DNA from 3 places in the Kocuria sp. UBA5001 genome. Region 1 is predicted to be linked to each of the others. Evidence: riboswitches for the same ligand, from Rfam matches in the RefSeq annotation. Region 1 holds a riboswitch; each other region holds the start of a gene.

What was found. A riboswitch is a leader RNA that binds a small molecule or an ion and turns the genes downstream of it on or off. The one in region 1 is predicted to bind thiamine pyrophosphate.
Region 2: it holds a riboswitch for thiamine pyrophosphate, as region 1 does, so the genes downstream of both, B3G12_RS12230 (bifunctional hydroxymethylpyrimidine kinase/phosphomethylpyrimidine kinase) here and B3G12_RS09630 (ECF transporter S component) in region 1, are expected to answer to the same signal.
Region 3: it holds a riboswitch for thiamine pyrophosphate, as region 1 does, so the genes downstream of both, B3G12_RS08445 (3-oxoacyl-ACP reductase) here and B3G12_RS09630 (ECF transporter S component) in region 1, are expected to answer to the same signal.

What each region holds. Positions count from the first base shown of each region.
Region 1 covers NZ_DGYR01000014.1:9,489-14,906, forward strand. The annotation lists gene B3G12_RS09620 (energy-coupling factor transporter transmembrane component T family protein) at 1-234, opposite strand, end outside; gene B3G12_RS09625 (ABC transporter ATP-binding protein) at 231-1,940, opposite strand; gene B3G12_RS09630 (ECF transporter S component) at 1,937-2,563, opposite strand; TPP riboswitch at 2,621-2,727, opposite strand; gene B3G12_RS09635 (DUF4235 domain-containing protein) at 2,824-3,096, opposite strand; gene mnhG (monovalent cation/H(+) antiporter subunit G) at 3,227-3,592, opposite strand; gene B3G12_RS09645 (monovalent cation/H+ antiporter complex subunit F) at 3,589-3,858, opposite strand; gene B3G12_RS09650 (Na+/H+ antiporter subunit E) at 3,855-4,502, opposite strand; gene B3G12_RS09655 (Na+/H+ antiporter subunit D) at 4,499-5,418, opposite strand, start outside.
Region 2 covers NZ_DGYR01000021.1:215,189-220,606, forward strand. The annotation lists gene B3G12_RS12225 (Rne/Rng family ribonuclease) at 1-2,447, shown strand, start outside; TPP riboswitch at 2,535-2,629, shown strand; gene B3G12_RS12230 (bifunctional hydroxymethylpyrimidine kinase/phosphomethylpyrimidine kinase) at 2,617-4,257, shown strand; gene rplU (50S ribosomal protein L21) at 4,501-4,812, shown strand; gene rpmA (50S ribosomal protein L27) at 4,858-5,112, shown strand; gene obgE (GTPase ObgE) at 5,265-5,418, shown strand, end outside.
Region 3 covers NZ_DGYR01000013.1:118,376-123,793, forward strand. The annotation lists gene B3G12_RS08435 (phospholipase D-like domain-containing protein) at 1-933, shown strand, start outside; gene B3G12_RS08440 (LLM class flavin-dependent oxidoreductase) at 1,114-2,544, opposite strand; gene B3G12_RS08445 (3-oxoacyl-ACP reductase) at 2,546-3,310, opposite strand; TPP riboswitch at 3,356-3,490, opposite strand; gene B3G12_RS08450 (hypothetical protein) at 4,008-4,229, opposite strand; gene nhaA (Na+/H+ antiporter NhaA) at 4,437-5,418, shown strand, end outside.

The DNA.
Region 1 (5,418 bases):
CAGGGCTGCCACGAGGATCGGCCACAGCCGCGTGAGCAGCCGCAGCGGTCGCATGCCCACCCCCGCGAGCAGGAGCAGCTGACCCCCCAGGGCCACCGCGTTCGTCACGGGATCGGCGCTGAGCACGATCACCACGGTGATCAGCAGCGCACCGAGCAGCTTCACCACGGGATTCGCCCGGGCCAGCAGCCCGCTCCGGGGGCCGAAGATGCCCGGTGTTGCCGTGGTGCTCATGAGCCCAGCCCCACTTCCTCCGCGTCGAGCGCGGTCATGAGGTCCCGGTCGTGCGTCACTGCCACCACGGCCGTGCCCCTGTCCATCTCTTCCACCAGGAGATCCACGAGTTCCTTCCAGGTGCGGGCGTCCTGGCCGAACGTGGGCTCGTCGAGGATCACCACTGCGGGTGCCGCTGCGAGCACCGTGGCTACGGAGAGCCGACGCTTCTGGCCCCCGGAGAGCGTGAAGGGGTTGGCCCCGGCCAGGTCCTCCAGGCGCAGCCGCCGCAGCAGGTCCGCGACCCGGGCGTCGTCGGCCGTCACGTCCCGCCGCGGCTTTGAGCGCTCCGAGTGGCGGCGCAGCTGCTCCGGACCGAATTCGAGCTCCTCCCGCACCGTTGAGCGCAGGAACTGGTGCTCGGGGTGCTGGAACACGGTGCCCACCCTCGAGATCAGCTCGCTGCCGTCCCACAGGCCAGGATCCGGTGGCGCGTCATCTGCCAGGACGGCGGAGGCTCGCACCGTGCCGCGCACGGGCACCAGGAGACCGGCCAGTGTGAGGGCGAGCGTCGACTTCCCGGCCCCGTTGGGTCCGGTGACGGCCAGGGCGCGGCCCGCGCGGACGTCCAGCGTGATGTGCTCGGCCGCGGGCGGGAAGTCCACCACTCTGCGTGCCGGCGCCTCGAGAGTTTCGCCACGTCGCCACGACCTGCGGGCCCGACGCCGCTCGCGCGCCACCACTCGACGCGACGGCTGGATGCGGGAGACTCCCAGCTCCCGGGCGCTGAGGAGGACCGCACCGTCCCGGGGCGCAGGGCTCCCCGCGGCGTGCGGGGGACGGTCTCGACCGGAGCGCGCGGTGCCCGCACCGCGTGGGCACTCGTCCCCGCCGTCGGGACCCTCGGCCGCCGCGTCGACCTCGACAGCTCTGCGGTGGGCGGGCGGACGCGTCGTCGGAACCCAGTCCGGAACCCACGTGCCCTGCGCCTGCAGCAGCTTCCGGGCATCGTGGAGCGTCTCCCGGGTGGGGCCGTCGAAGGCCACCGAGCCGTGGTCGTCGAGCACGATCACCCGGTGCACCACCGGTTCCCACAGTGCAACACGGTGCTCCACGACCACCAGGGTAGTGCCGTCCTGCCGGACGGCCCGGGACACGGCCCGGCAGAGTTCCACCGCTCCCTCGTGGTCCACGCTGGCCGTCGGCTCGTCGAGCAGCAGCAGGCGGGGCCGCATGGCCATGACACCCGCGAGCGCCAGGCGCTGCTTCTGACCACCGGACAGCGCCGTGGTGGAGTGCTCCAGGGGGAGGTGGAGACCGACCCTGTCCAGCGCCTCGTGGACGCGCGGCCAGATCTGCTCACGGGGAACGGCCAGGTTCTCGAGACCGAACGCGACGTCGTCCCCGATCCGCGAGAGAACCACCTGCGTCTCCGGATCCTGGTGCATGAAGCCCACGGCCCCCCGCGCGTCGCGCGGGTCGGCGCCGTCGACCGTCAGTTCACCCGATCGGGACTGCCCGTCCGGATCCTGCTCCACACCCGCCAGGGCCTGCAGCAGGGTGGACTTGCCGGCACCGGAAGGACCCAGGAGCAGAACGCGCTCCCCTGCACCGATCTGCGCATCCACCCCCGCGAGGCTCGGGTTCTGGCGCCCGGGGTAGTGCCAGCCGAAGTTCTCGAGACAGACCGACGCGCCCACCGGGATGGTGGCCGACGCGGCTGTCATCGCCGGCGCGCGGCGCCGGATGCGAGGGCGCTGAGGACGCCCGTGGCCTGCAGCGCACGCACCACGAGCCACATCAGGGCGCCGGCGATCACGGCGCCGGAGAGCGTGGTGAACACGGCGTAGACCAGTTTCTGGTCCGTGGCCCACTCGTAGTTGTACAAGATGTTCTCGCTCACGGCGAGGAAGAGCCCGGAGACCGCGCCGCCCGCTGTGGCCGTGAGGAGCCCGAAGCTGCGGTAGCGGGTCAGCAGGAAGACGATCTCCACCCCCAGGCCCTGGATCACCCCGGAGAGGACCACGAGCCATCCCGCGTGGGTGCCCAGGAACATCTCCAGCACGGCCGCGAGCAGCTCACAGAAGATCGCGGCACCCGGCTTGCGGATGATCAGTGCACCGAGCGTGCCGGCCACGAGCCAGCCGCCCACGATGAGCCCGCCCGCGGGCGGATACGCCACGGACCCCGCAGAGACGGCCGGGGCGAGCAGGTTGGACCACAGCCAGAAGACCACCGCGCACACCGCCGCGAGAACGGAGGCGACCACGATGTCCACCACCCGCCACGAGTGCCGCCGGGAATTGCGTCCCTGGGGCGTTCGCGTGGATCTGGTGCCGACCTGTGTCATGTGAATCCTCCTGAAGATTCCAGGAGGGGAAGGCTCGCGTCCACGGGTGCGGACGGGTCCCTGAGATGCTCGACTCCCTAGCGCCGGTATGAACCGGATCAGGTTCGAGGGTCTGCGCTCACACGCACTCTCAGCGCCGCGGTGGCGCTCCCCTGTCGTTGAGTCGCCAGTCTAGACCACGGCACGCACGAGGGCCGGGTGCGTCGCGCACCCGGCCCTCGTGTGCAGGACCTCCCGGGCGCTCGGCCCGGTGGGGTACCTCAGATCTCGGACTGCGAGGTCTTGCCGGAGTCCTTCTTCTCGGACTCCATCTTGGACATCTGGCGGGCGATTCCCACCTTAATGACGGTGCCCACCACGCCGGTGATCATGGCCCACAGGATGATGTCCCGCCAGGCCTCGTCCTCATCCGGGTTCTTGGCGGGGGGTTCGTTGCCGGTGACCTGCTTCCACACCGCGGACAGGCCCTTGTTCGCGAGTGCCACGCCGCCCAGGGACGCCACGGTGCCGAGGATGTCCATCGCCTTGTTCATGAGGTGCTCCTTCTCGTCGCGAGTGCCGACGGCGCTCGGGGGCCGACGGCGTGCTGCTTCCTCCCCCAGCATACGAAACTCGGCGCGTGGCTGGGCGGTGCGGGGCGCGGTTCACCCGGAAATTATGTCCTCAGCGTGATTCCTCGTGCCCGGCGCGGGCTACAACGTCCCGCAGCTCGTCCTGCATGAGGTTCTCCTCGTGCAGGTGCTTGGAGCGGTATGCGGCCCGGCCCACCATGTGCGCGGAGACCGGTGCGGTGAGCAGCTGGAAGACCCACGCGAGGATCAGCAGCGGGATCATGCGCGGCTCCCCGCTCTCGATGGCCACGGCCGTGAGCATGAGGAACAGGCCGAAGACCTGCGGCTTGGTGCCCGCGTGCATGCGCGAGAGCAGGTCCGGGAAGCGCACCAGGCCGATCGCGGCGGACAGGGACATCAGGGCACCCAGCACCAGGCACAGCAGGGCGATCACGTCCAGGACGGTGTGCCAGCTCATGAACGCTCCAGCCCCACGTTGCGCGCCACCGTGACGGAGCCCAGGAAGCCCACCAGGGAGACGATCACGAGCAGGATGATGTTGTTGGTGTGGTGGTTGTAGACCATGTCCACGGCCAGGCACGCCCCCACGATGGCAAGCAGCACGTCCGAGGCGATCACGCGGTCCAGCAGGGAGGGCCCCTTCGCCAGTCGGTAGATGGTCCCGGCGGCGGCCAGGGCGAGGATCGCCCCGCACAGCCACACGGCGACGTCGAGCATTGTCATGAGCGCTCCTCCCCGTGGCCGGTGTCGGCCTCGTCCATCTCGTGCGTGGGCGACTCGAGCGCCCCGGTGGCCTCCGTGTTGTCGGAATCCCCGACCACGGTCAGCAGCTTCAGGTCCTCCCGGGTGCCCATGATGCGGATCCAGGCGGCCTCGATGTCCAGTGCGGAGCGCCGGAACGCCTCCGCCTGCTCGGGCGTGGAGATGTCCAGCACGTGGAAGTAGAGGATCCCGTTGCCGCGGTCCACCTCCACCACCAGGGACCCGGGGATCAACGCCATCGTGTGGCCCACGGCCGTCATGAGCAGGTCGTTGTTCTGGCGCAGGGGCACCCCCAGCACGGCGTTGCACACCCTCGGGCCCTGCGTGACCGCAAGCCAGAAGACCTGGAAGCTGGCCTTGGCCACCTGCCAGATAAACGTGGGCACGAACAGCGCGAAGTGCACCACGTTGAAGCGCCCGGACAGGCGCACGGGCGGCAGGGTCAGCAGGCGGGTGACGAGCAGCGCGAGCAACAGCCCGAAAACCAGGTTCCCGATGCTCCAGTCACCCCACAGCGCACCCCACACCACCACGAGCCACAGGATCAGCGGCAGCTCGGCGCGCAGGGAGTTGCGCGAACGGCGTCGCACCGCGGACGTGCTCATCGGCTCTCCTCACTTGCGCCGCCGTGACCCTCGGGGTGCAGGACGGCATTGACGTAGCGGTCCGGGTGCACCAGGTTCTCCGCGGAGTTGTCCGCGAGGTCGAACAGCGGCCCCGCGAAGACGGTGAGAGCCACGCCCACCACCACCAGGGCCGAGGTGGCACCCACCATGGTCCGCGGCAGCAACACCACCGGCGACCGCCCCGAGAACCTGCTGCCGGGCTTCCTCACGACCGCGCGCGAGGTGCGGGGACGCCTGCCCTGCGGCGTCGTGGCGCGCAGTACGGGGTCCGGGTACTCGGCGTCGTCGACGCTGCGCAGGAACACGCGGTTCCACACCCGGATCAGGGCCATCAGCGTGAGCAGCGAGACGAACACGGACACGCCCACCAGCAGGTAGCTCAACCACGTTCCGGTGCTCACGCCGGCCTCGATCAGCCCCACCTTGCCCAGGAAACCGGAGAACGGCGGAATGCCGCCCAGGTTCAGCGCCGGGATCATGTAGAGCACACCCAGCAGCGGGGAGATCTTGAGCATCCCGGCCAGGCGGTCCACGTTGGTGGACCCACCGCGGCGCTCGATGAGCCCCGCGACCAGGAACAGGCTGGTCTGGATCACGATGTGGTGCGCGATGTAGTAGACGACGGCGACCAGCGCGGCCTGGGTGCCCATGGCGATGCCGAAGATCATGTACCCGATGTGGGAGATCAGGGTGAACGAGAGCATGCGCTTGATGTCGATCTGCGCGAGCGCACCCAGGATGCCCACCAGCATGGTGAGCAGTGCCACCCACATCAGCAGGCCGTTGATCTGCGTCCCCGGGAACAGCAGCGTCTCCGTGCGGATGATCGAGTACACGCCCACCTTGGTCAGCAGCCCGGCGAACACGGCGGTCACCGGCGCGGACGCCGTGGGGT
Region 2 (5,418 bases), on a different contig from region 1:
GCACGATGCTCGTGCGCCAGAAGGAGAACCGGATCCAGATCGGCGTGCTGGAGGACGGAATCCTCGCGGAGCACTTCGTCTCCCACACGCAGCAGGACTCCCTGATCGGCAACGTGTACGTGGGCAAGGTACAGAACGTGCTGCCGTCCATGGAGGCGGCGTTCGTGGACATCGGGCGCGGCCGCAACGCCGTGCTCTACGCCGGTGAGGTGGACTGGGACGCCGCCGAGCTCGGCAAGAAGCCCCGCAAGATCGAGAACGCCCTGAAGTCAGGGGACGCCGTCCTCGTGCAGGTCACCAAGGATCCGGTGGGCCACAAGGGTGCACGCCTGACGAGCCAGGTCTCGCTGCCCGGCCGCTACCTCGTGTACGTGCCAGGAGGCTCTATGACGGGGATCTCCCGCAAGCTGCCGGACGTCGAGCGGCAGCGGCTGAAGAAGATCCTCAAGGACCGCCTGCCCGAGGGCGCGGGCGTGATCGTGCGCACCGCGGCGGAGGGTGCCTCCGAGACGGAGCTGACCAACGACATCAACCGGCTGCGGTCCCAGTGGGAGCAGATCCAGGAGAAGGCCGCGTCCACCAAGACGCTCGCCCCGGAGATGCTCTACGCGGAGCCGGACCTGACCATCAAGACCGTCCGCGACGTCTTCAACGAGGACTTCACCGCCATGGTGGTCCAGGGCGAGCAGGCGTGGGACAACATCGAGGCCTACGTGACCTACGTGGCCCCGGACCTGCTGGACCGGCTGCACCGCTGGACCGAGGACGAGGACCTCTTCGAGCACATGCGCGTGGAGGAGCAGATCCACAAGGCGCTGGAGCGCAAGGTGTTCCTGCCCTCCGGTGGCTCCCTGGTGATCGACCGCACCGAGGCCATGACCGTGGTGGACGTCAACACGGGCAAGTTCACGGGCTCCGGCGGCAACCTCGAGGAGACCGTCACCAAGAACAACCTGGAGGCTGCCGAGGAGATCGTGCGCCAGCTGCGGCTGCGGGACATCGGCGGGATCATTGTGGTCGACTTCATCGACATGGTGCTCGAGTCCAACCGCGACCTCGTGCTGCGCCGGCTCGTGGAGTGCCTGGGCCGGGACCGCACCAAGCACCAGGTGGCCGAGGTGACCTCGCTGGGTCTCGTGCAGATGACGCGCAAGCGCATGGGCACCGGACTGCTCGAAGTCTTCTCGGAGCCCTGCGAGGAGTGCGCGGGACGCGGCGTCGTCGTCCACGACCACCCGCTCCAGGGCCGCTCCAGCGCCGCGCCCACGGACCACCGTGGCAACCGCAACGAGCGCAAGCGCTCTCGCTCCGGCAAGCCCCAAAGCAACCAGCAGCAGGGGCACTCCAAGTCCCAGAACCGGGGCGCGGGCTCGGAGGAGCAGGAGAACCAGGCCCGCGCCGAGGCCACCCGCGCTGCGCTCGCGAACATCGCCTCAGCCTCCACGCACGAGGACGACGACGCCGCGCAGCACGGTTCCGGTGCCGAGGCCACCCCGCAGGGTGGCGGCCAGAACCGGCAGGGCTCGGACACGGACGGTACTCCCGAGACTCACGGCTCCGCGGGCACCCACGGGGACTTGGACAACCGCAGCACCTCGGACGGCGAGTCCGACGGCGGCCGCCGCCGCAAGAAGCGCCGCGGCAAGCGCAGCCGGGGCCGTGGGCCGCAGGGCGAGGAGAATGGCACCCAGCAGGAGGGCTCGGCGGACGCGGGAGACTCCTCCGAGGGTGCGGACAGCTCCTCCAGCGTCACGATCCACGGCGAGGTCATCGAACTCCCGCAGGGACAGTCCGGCCAGGACCGCTCCGGCGCGCGTGACGTCGCAGGGCCCGGGGAGTCGCTCTCGCTGGACTCGCTGACGGCGGCGTTCACAGAGGAGACCTCCGGTGACTCCGCGCAGTCGGGGAAGAACCGTGGCGGATCCGGTGCGCCGGAGTCCGAGAGCTTCGACGGCTCCGAGGGCAAGGGCCCCGAGACCGCTGATTCCGGCTCGCGCGGGGGCAGCTCCCGCAACCGTTCGTCCAACGGCCGTGGCGGGTCCCGCCAGGGCAGCCGCCGCGCAGGACGCGACGGTGGTGCCGAGCAGGGCGGCCGTCAGGACGCGGAGTCGAACGCCCCGACATCCACCGGAAAGACCGCAGCGCCCGCGCAGAACGGGGGCGCGGGCAGCCGTTCCGGCGTTCCCGCCACCACTGCCCAGCCAGCGGCCGAGACGCCGGCACCGGCGCGGCGTCGTCGTGGCTCGCGCCGTGCGGTGGCGCCGGCTGCCGCCCCCGGCACAGCGAGCGTGACCACCCAGGAGTACGAGGCGCAGAAGTCCACCGTCAGCCGCTTCACCGCGGCGGCCACCGGCCCGAAGAAGGCCGCGACCATGGACGGGCAGCCCACCGTGGTGGGCGTGGGTGTGAAGGCCCAGGACATCACGATGACCCGCAAGGGAGAGTGAACGCCGCCGCACCCCACTGGTGCGAGAGGTGAACCGATGCCGCAGGGGCGTCCGGAGGGATCCGGGCGCCCCTGTGGCATGATCGGTGGAGCACACACGGGGTGCCGCGCCACGCGGCTGAGAACACACCCGTCGAACCTGATCTAGCTCGCACTAGCGAAGGGATGTCGTGGACACCGCACCCGTCCTCACCGTGCCCCGCGTCCTGTCGATCGCCGGGACGGACCCCACCGGCGGCGCTGGCCACGCCGCGGACCTGAAGTCGATCGCCGCGATGGGCGGCTACGGCCTCAGCGTTGTCACCGCGGTGGTCGCCCAGAACACGCAGGGCGTGCGCAGCGTGCACACCCCTCCCGTCGACATTCTGCGCGCGCAGCTGGACGCGGTCTCGGACGATGTCGAGCTCGACGCCGTGAAGGTGGGGATGCTCGGTTCCGTGGACGTCATCGAGACGGTCCGGGAGTGGCTCGCGGCCGGTCGCGCGCCCGTGGTCGTTGTCGACCCCGTGATGGTCGCCACCGCCGGCGGGCGGCTGCTGGAGCGCGAGGCGGAGGAGGCTCTGCGCGGACTGCTGCCCGCGGCGGACCTCATCACCCCGAACCTTCCCGAGTTGGCGGTGCTCGCGGAGCGCCCCGTGGCCACCACGTGGGACGAGGCGCTCGCGCAGGGCCGCGCCGTCTCCGACGCCTTCGGCACGCGCGTGCTCGTCAAGGGCGGGCACCTGGGCGGCGAGCTCACGCCGGACGCCCTCGTGGTCCCGGGCGTCCACGAGCCGGTGGCCGAGTTCACCGGACCGCGCGTGGTCACACGCAACACCCACGGCACGGGCTGCTCACTGTCCTCCGCCGTGGCCACCGTGGTGGCTCGCACGGGGGACTGGGCCGGGGGCATCGGTACGGCCCGCGAGTGGCTGCGGGCCGCACTGCGCATCGCGGACACCCTGCACGTGGGCCACGGCAACGGCCCGGTGCACCACATGCACCACGTACAGGCCCTGGTCACGGACCCGCAGTTCCTGGCCGAGGCCTGCGCCGCCGACGCCACCGAGGCAGCGGACCCGGACGGCGCCGCCCCCGCGGGCGCAGCCACGCAGGGAGCCCCGGCGGCCTCGGACGTCTCGCCAAGGGAGCCATCCGCCGGCGACCTGGTCCCGGGCGATCGGTTCACCGACGAGCTGTGGGTGGACAGCGCCGAGATCCGGGAGCAGATCGCGCAGCTGGACTTCATCCGGGGCCTGGGGAACGGCACCCTGGGACCCGAGGCGTTCGAGTGGTACCTGGACCAGGACATGCAGTACCTCGAGTACTACTCCCGCGCGCTGGCCCTGCTCGCCGCGGCCGCCCCGGACGAGGACACCCGGGAGCACTTCGCGTCTGCCTCGGCATCGGTGGTCACCGCGGAGACCGCCCTGCACCGGGCCCGCCTGGCCGGGCGGGCACCCCACGAGCCGTCCGAGACCACGAGCGCCTACGCGGATTTCCTGCTGGCCCGCACCGGGCAGGACGGCTTCGCCGTGGGAGCGGCGGCCATCCTGCCCTGCTACTGGCTCTACGCCCATGTGGGGACCGAGCTCATGGAGCGTGCCCGCGCGGTGGGGTGGGAAGAGCATCCGTACGCGGACTGGCTGGCCACCTACAGCGATCCGGGGTTCCAGGCGGCCACCGATACGGTGCGCCGCGCCGTGGACCGCGCGGCTGCCGTCGCCAACCCGGCGAGCCGCTCCGAGATGCGGCGCGCGTTCCTGCGGGCGTGCCGACTCGAACTGGCATTCTTCGCCCAGACCGCGCGGGGGAGCAGCAAGGAGGGGTGATTGGCGTGACTTCCCCGCATGGGGTAGTCTGGGCTGTCGGTGCCGGGCATCGCTGTGCGTCATATCTATGATCCGCACGCGGGAGCGGCACACTCGGGCGAACACCCTGTTCTGATGCGACAGCCACGTGGTACGCGGTCGGTCCTCGACCACCGCAGCGGGCTGACTCGACATTCGCAGCATCCAGGAGTCCGCCCGACCCACACACGCAGTCCATAGATGTCGAGAGAAGTGAGTTCCCAAGTGGTGTACGCGATTGTCCGCGCAGGCGGCCGCCAGGAGAAGGTTTCCGTAGGAGACCTCGTGACCCTTGACCGCGTCGCCGGCGAGGCAGGCAGCACCGTAGAGCTTCCTGCGCTGCTGCTGGTCGATGGGGACAAGGTCACCTCCGACTCCAAGACCCTGGCCGACGTCAAGGTCACGGCCGAGATCATCGAGGACCTGCGCGGTCCCAAGATCTCGATCATGAAGTACAAGAACAAGACCGGTTACAAGAAGCGTCAGGGCTTCCGCGCCGAGCTGACCACCGTCAAGATCACCGGCATCAACGCCTGATCCTCCCGGTCCCCGATACATTTTCAACGAAGGTAGGCACACACCATGGCACACAAGAAGGGTGCGAGCTCCACTCGCAACGGCCGTGACTCCAACGCCCAGTACCTGGGCGTGAAGCGCTTCGGCGGCCAGTCCGTCAACGCCGGCGAGATCATCGTCCGTCAGCGCGGAACGCACTTCCACCCCGGCCTGAACATGGGTCGCGGCAAGGACGACACACTGTTCGCCCTGGCCGCCGGTGTCGTCGAGTTCGGCACCCGCCGTGGCCGCCGCGTGGTCAACATCCAGACCGCCGAGTAGTCAGTTCTTCCGGACCCCAGGGTCCACCCGTCGCCGACTCGTGCGGTGACGACCACTAGAGGGTGGGCGCTCTACGCGCTCACCCTCTATTCTTTTCACCAGAGACCAACGGGTCCCGCGCACGGCGGGCCACCCAGATCCCGAGGAGCCACGTGGCCAGTTTTGTTGATCGAGTCGTCGTGCACGCCACCGGCGGCAACGGGGGCCACGGCTGCGTGTCCGTCAAGCGCGAGAAGTTCAAGCCCCTGGGCGGACCGGACGGCGGCAACGGGGGCGACGGCGGGTCGGTGATCCTGCGCGTGGACG
Region 3 (5,418 bases), on a different contig from region 1:
CTCGACGGCATGAACCGTGCGGCCGAGCGGGGCGTGAAGGTCTTCGTGATCTACGACGGGTTCGCGAACACCGTGGTGCCGCACTCGTTCTACCGGTTCTCCGAGAAGGTGGACGTCTTCCGCGTCCCCGCGGTGCGGCGTCCGTTCTGGAAGGGCCCCCTGCGCTTCTCGGGGCTGTGCCACTCGAAGATCCTGGTGGTGGACGACAACATCGGCTTCGTGGGCGGCTTCAACATCGGCTCGATGTACTCCCGGCACTGGCGCGACACCCACATCCGGGAGATCGGCCCGGCGGTGTGGGGACTGCGCAACGCCATCGCTGCCGTGTGGAACGAGCACCGCGCCCCGGAGCACGCGATCGAGTGGATCCCGCCCAAGAACTGGGATCCGGAGGTGCGCGTCTCGCCGAACCTCCCCATCCAGCTGGTGTATCCCATCCGCGGCATGTACTTGAGCGCGATCGAGCGGGCCAGGGACCACATCTGGATCAACACCCCGTACTTCGTGCCGGACCAGCAGATCCTGGACACGCTCCTGGCCGCCGCCCGCCGCGGTGTGGACGTGCGGATCATGGTGCCCAAGGACTCGAACCACATCGTGGCGGACTGGGTCTCCCGGGGCTTCTACGGCCAGCTGCTGGAGGCCGGGGTGACCATCCTGCTGTATGCGGCGTGCATGATCCACTCCAAGACCGCCACGATCGACGGCGAGTGGTCCACCGTGGGCACCGCCAACCTGGACCGGCTCTCCCTGTCCTTCAACTACGAGACCAACGTGGAGATCGTGGACAAGGACTTCGCCGCGGAGATGGAGAAGGTCTTCCTCTCGGACAGCACACACTGCGACGAGCTGACCTCGCCGGCGTGGCGTGACCGCCACCCCATGGCGCGGGTGGCCGAGGTGGTGCTCGCGCCGCTGCGGCCCCTGATGTGATCCGGGAGACCTGAGGGGACGACGCCGCCGCGTTCCGGCACCCACGCCGGTCGCCTCGTCGCCGGGGCCCGATCTGCGCCTCCACCCGGGCCTCCACCCGGAGCCAGGATCCGCCTGCTCGTCTCCGCACGACGCCGCCGCGCCCCACGAACGGGGCGCGGCGGCGTCGTCCTGCCCGGCTCAGACCTGCGAGAGGTGACCGCGCAGCGTGGTGGCGGTGTACTCGGTGCGGAACAGGCCGCGGCGCTGCAGCTCCGGGACCACGAGGTCCACGAAATCGGCGAGGGAGTCCGGCTGCACGGGCGGCATGAGGTTGAAGCCGTCCGCACCACCCTTCTCCAGCCACTCCTGCATCTGGTCGGCGATGCTCTGCGGCGTGCCCACCATGGTGCAGTGCCCGCCGCCGGCGGCCAGGCGCCCGAGCAGCTGCCGGACGGTGGGGTTCTCGGCCTCGACGATGCGCAGGATGGTGCCGTAGCGCCCCTGCGGACCGGTGAACTTCTCCAGGGGCGGCAGCGGGGGAACGGGCGCGTCCAGCTCCCGCTGGGAGCAGTCCTGCTCCACGAACGTGGAGAGCTGCGCGAGGGACTGCTCCACGGGCAGCAGCCGGTCCACGCGGTCCTGCTTGGCGAGGGCCTCCTCGTGGGTGCGGCCCACGTAGGTGACCAGCCCGGGCATCACGGCCACGGACTCCGGATCGCGGCCGGCCCGCGCGACCTCCGCCTTGACCGAGGAGTAGTACTCCTGGGCGGCCGGGAGGTCGTAGGCCACGGCGTAGATCCCCTCCGCGTAGTCCCCGGCCAGGGCCTTGCCGGGCCCGGACGCACCGGCCTGGAACAGCACCGGCTCGCCCTGCGGGGAGCGCGGGACCGTGAGGGGTCCGTCCACCAGGAAGTGGCGGCCCTCGTGGTCCAGGCGGTGCAGCTTGGAGGGGTCCGCCCACTGGCCCTCGGGGTCCGCGGTGACGGCGTCTTCGTCCCAGCTGGCCCACAGGGCGCGGGCCACCTGCACGAACTCGCGGGCGCGCTCGTAGCGCTCGTCCTTGGGCGGCATGGCCCGGTAGCCGTGGTTGCGGGCTTCCGCATCCCACATGGAGGTCACCACGTTCCAGCCCGCCCGGCCGCCCGAGATGTGGTCCAGGGATGCGAGCATCCGGGCCGCGTGGAACGGGGCGAAGAACGTGGAAGAGACCGTGCACACCAGGCCGATGCGCTCGGTGGCGCGCGCCATCGCGGACAGCGCCGTGAGCGGTTCCAGTGCCCAGACCGGACCGCCGGAGACGTCGCCCACGCTGTGGCCGTCCGCGAAGAACACGGCGTCGAACAGGCCACGCTCGGCGGTCTGCGCGAGTTCCTCGTAGTAGGTGATGTCCGTGAGGCGGTGCACCGAGGAGTTCGGGGCGCGCCACGCCGCCTGGTGGTGGCCGGCGCCGTAGAGGAACGCGTTGAGGTGGAGGCGGCGGGCCGGTGTCTTTGTTGTCGACGACGCCGCAGCGGCCGTCCCGAGCGTCGGCCCGGCTTCGGGGGTGGTTGCCGACGCCGCGCCCCCGGCAGGTGCCGTGCGCGCGGGACCGGGCTGGGCGGCGTCGTCGTGCGGGGAGGGGACGGCCATGTCAGTCCATCACCAGCCCGCCGTCGACCACCAGGTTCTGGCCGGTGACCCCGCGGGACCAGTCCGAGGCGAAGAACAGGGCGGTGTTCGCGAACTCCTCAGGGGTGGTCACGCGGCCCAGGGGGGTGCCGGCGGCGATGAAGTCGAAGACCTCGTCCGGGGTGGCGGCGCTCGCGTCCGTGGTGCGCAGCAGGCCACCGGAGATCATGTTCACGGTGATGCCCTGCGGGCCGAGGTCCTTGGCGGCGGTGCGGGTGAGCGCGAGCAGGGCGGCCTTCGCGGCGGTGTAGTCGTGGTAGGGGACCACCGGGTTCTGGAAGAGGTTGGTGCCGATGTTGATGATGCGCCCCTCACCGGCCTGGCCCATGCCCGGGGTGACCGCCTGCATCACGTTGAGGGCGCCCACCACGGCGCCGTGGAACTGCTGCGTGAGGTTCTCGGCGGTCAGGTGCTCCAGGGTGGGGCGGGCGTCCCCGTTGAAGCTGAAGTCCACCAGGGCGTTGTTCACGGCCACCGTGATCGGCGCGCCGAAGTGCTCCCGGGCCTGGGTGACCATGTCCCGCACCTGGTGGGCATCGGTCACGTCCGCCTGGACGGCGAGCGCCCTGTCCTCCCCGAGCTCACGGACCAGCGCCCGGGCGCGGTCCTCGCTCGCGTGGTAGTTCACGACGACGCGCGCACCCTCGCGCGCGAATGCCCGGCTGAGGTGCTCCCCGAGCCCACGGGCTCCGCCGGTGACCAGGACGATGGCGTTCTCGATCCGCATGCTCACTCCTGTGGCTCACGGCGAAGAAAGCGGTGCGCCACCTGCGCGGTGCGACCGTGACATCCCTTCGCCAGTACTAACTGGACAGGTTCGACGGGTGTCATCTCAGCCGCCTTGGCTTCACGCTCCGTGCGCCCGGTGGGGCTGGAGGGAAGGGTGGCGGCACCCCGTGTCACTGGTGGTCAGTGTAGTCAGGGAGGTTTGGCGAGGATCAAGTGAGCGGATTGACCGGGAAGGATGGGGTCGCAGGGAACCCTGATAGGAAAGTGGCGAGACCAAATAACCGGCAGCGCGCTCGGCGGAGGGGCACGGCAGCCAGAACGGAGACGGGCGAATGTCACACCGAACAGCCGCTTCGCGGGCAAGGAACGTTGGATGGGTGCTGTGGCTCGCAGCGGTACTCGCCTGGGTCGGAGGGCTTGTGGCGGAGCGACTCGTGTACTCCGGATCCCTGTCCTGCGAACTGGGCGACGGAAGCTCGATCTACGGTGAGCCGGAGTGGAGCTGGGTGCCACTGGGCCACACATGCACCTGGGAGAACGTGGGCGGCGTGACAGTCGTGGACGAGCCGTCCATGATGACTCTCGTACCGCTGCTGGTCCTGTTCCTGTGGGGAATCAGCCTGATGTTGGCTCGTGTTTCCAAGCCACAGCCGCACCGCAGTCCGGTATAACCGGTCCTGCCGGTGGCAGCTCGGTCAAGACAGGCCGTTGCTCGCGGGGCGGCGCGCCGCTCGACGGCGCTGTGCCGCGACTTCTGCACGCCGTTCTTGCACCGCCTTGGTGAAAAAGATGACGGCGAAAAGCAGTTCCAGGGTCATGAGCAGCCATGATTCCCGCGCTCCAATGAAAGTGATCAGGAAGAGGGCCACCATCGCGGACCCCTGGATCAGCAAGCCCACCGATTTCCGTTTCAGCATGCCCCCACCGTAGGCAGGTCACTGCCAGATCGTCTCGTGTCCCGGGTCGCAGCGACAGAGAAGCCGAGTGGGTTGCTGCGGGACCGCCTTTCTGAAAGCCGCCCCGGGTGCGCCACCCAAAAGCGCCCTGCTACTCTTGCTGGCTGGTGTGCCGGGAAGTCTGGTCGGCGGTAATGAGCGTGATGCCCGTCGACATTGGAGTAGTCCATGCCCCTGCACCACACGACCACCCCTGCCCACCGTGAGCCCGGATCCCCGGAGCCCGTGGTGCAGGAAGAGCCCTCCGGCTTCGTCTCGGAGCCCGGTTTCTTCAACCATCCTGAGCCCACGTGCGAGCCTGACCACCCCGCGGGCGGCGCCCTCTCCCGACTCCAGGACGTCCTGCGCCGCGAGACCGTGGCCGGCATCCTCCTGGTGGTCGCCGCCGTCATCGCCCTCGTCTGGGCCAACTCGCCCGCCGCCGACTCCTACTTCCAGCTGCGGGACCTCGAGGTCGGCTACGAGCCGTGGAACCTGAACCTCAGCCTCGGCACCTGGGCCGCGGACGGGCTGCTCGCCATCTTCTTCTTCCTCGTGGGCCTCGAGCTCAAGCGCGAGTTCGTCGCGGGTGACCTGCGGGACCTCGGGAAGGCGGCGGTGCCGATCGCGGCGGCCGTGGGCGGCGTCGTCGTCCCCGCGCTGATCTACGCGGCGGTCAACGCGACGAACCCCGAGACCCTGGGCGGCTGGGCGATCCCCACCGCCACCGATATCGCGTTTGCAGTGGCGGTGCTCGCGATCGTGGGCTCGCACCTGCCCAGCGCGCTCCGCCTCTTCCTGCTCACGCTTGCCGTGGTGGACGACCTGCTGGCCATCACGATCATCGCGGTCTTCTACACCGACGAGGTGCACGTGCTCCCGCTGCTCCTCGCGCTCGTCCCGCTGGCCGTGTTCGGGCTCCTGGCGCACCGCTTCCCCCGCTTCTTCGCGCACCGCACGTGGGCCGCCTGGGCGATCCTGGTGCCGCTGGCCGTGATCACGTGGGCCCTGGTCCACGAGGCGGGGATCCACGCCACGGTCGCGGGCGTGCTGCTCGGTTTCGCCGTCCCCGTCCTCGCGGGGAAGGCCTCCGGGGAGCCCGTGGAGCTCGCCGAGCACCTGGAGCACCGCGTCCGGCCCCTGTCCGCCGGGTTCGCGGTGCCGGTCTTCG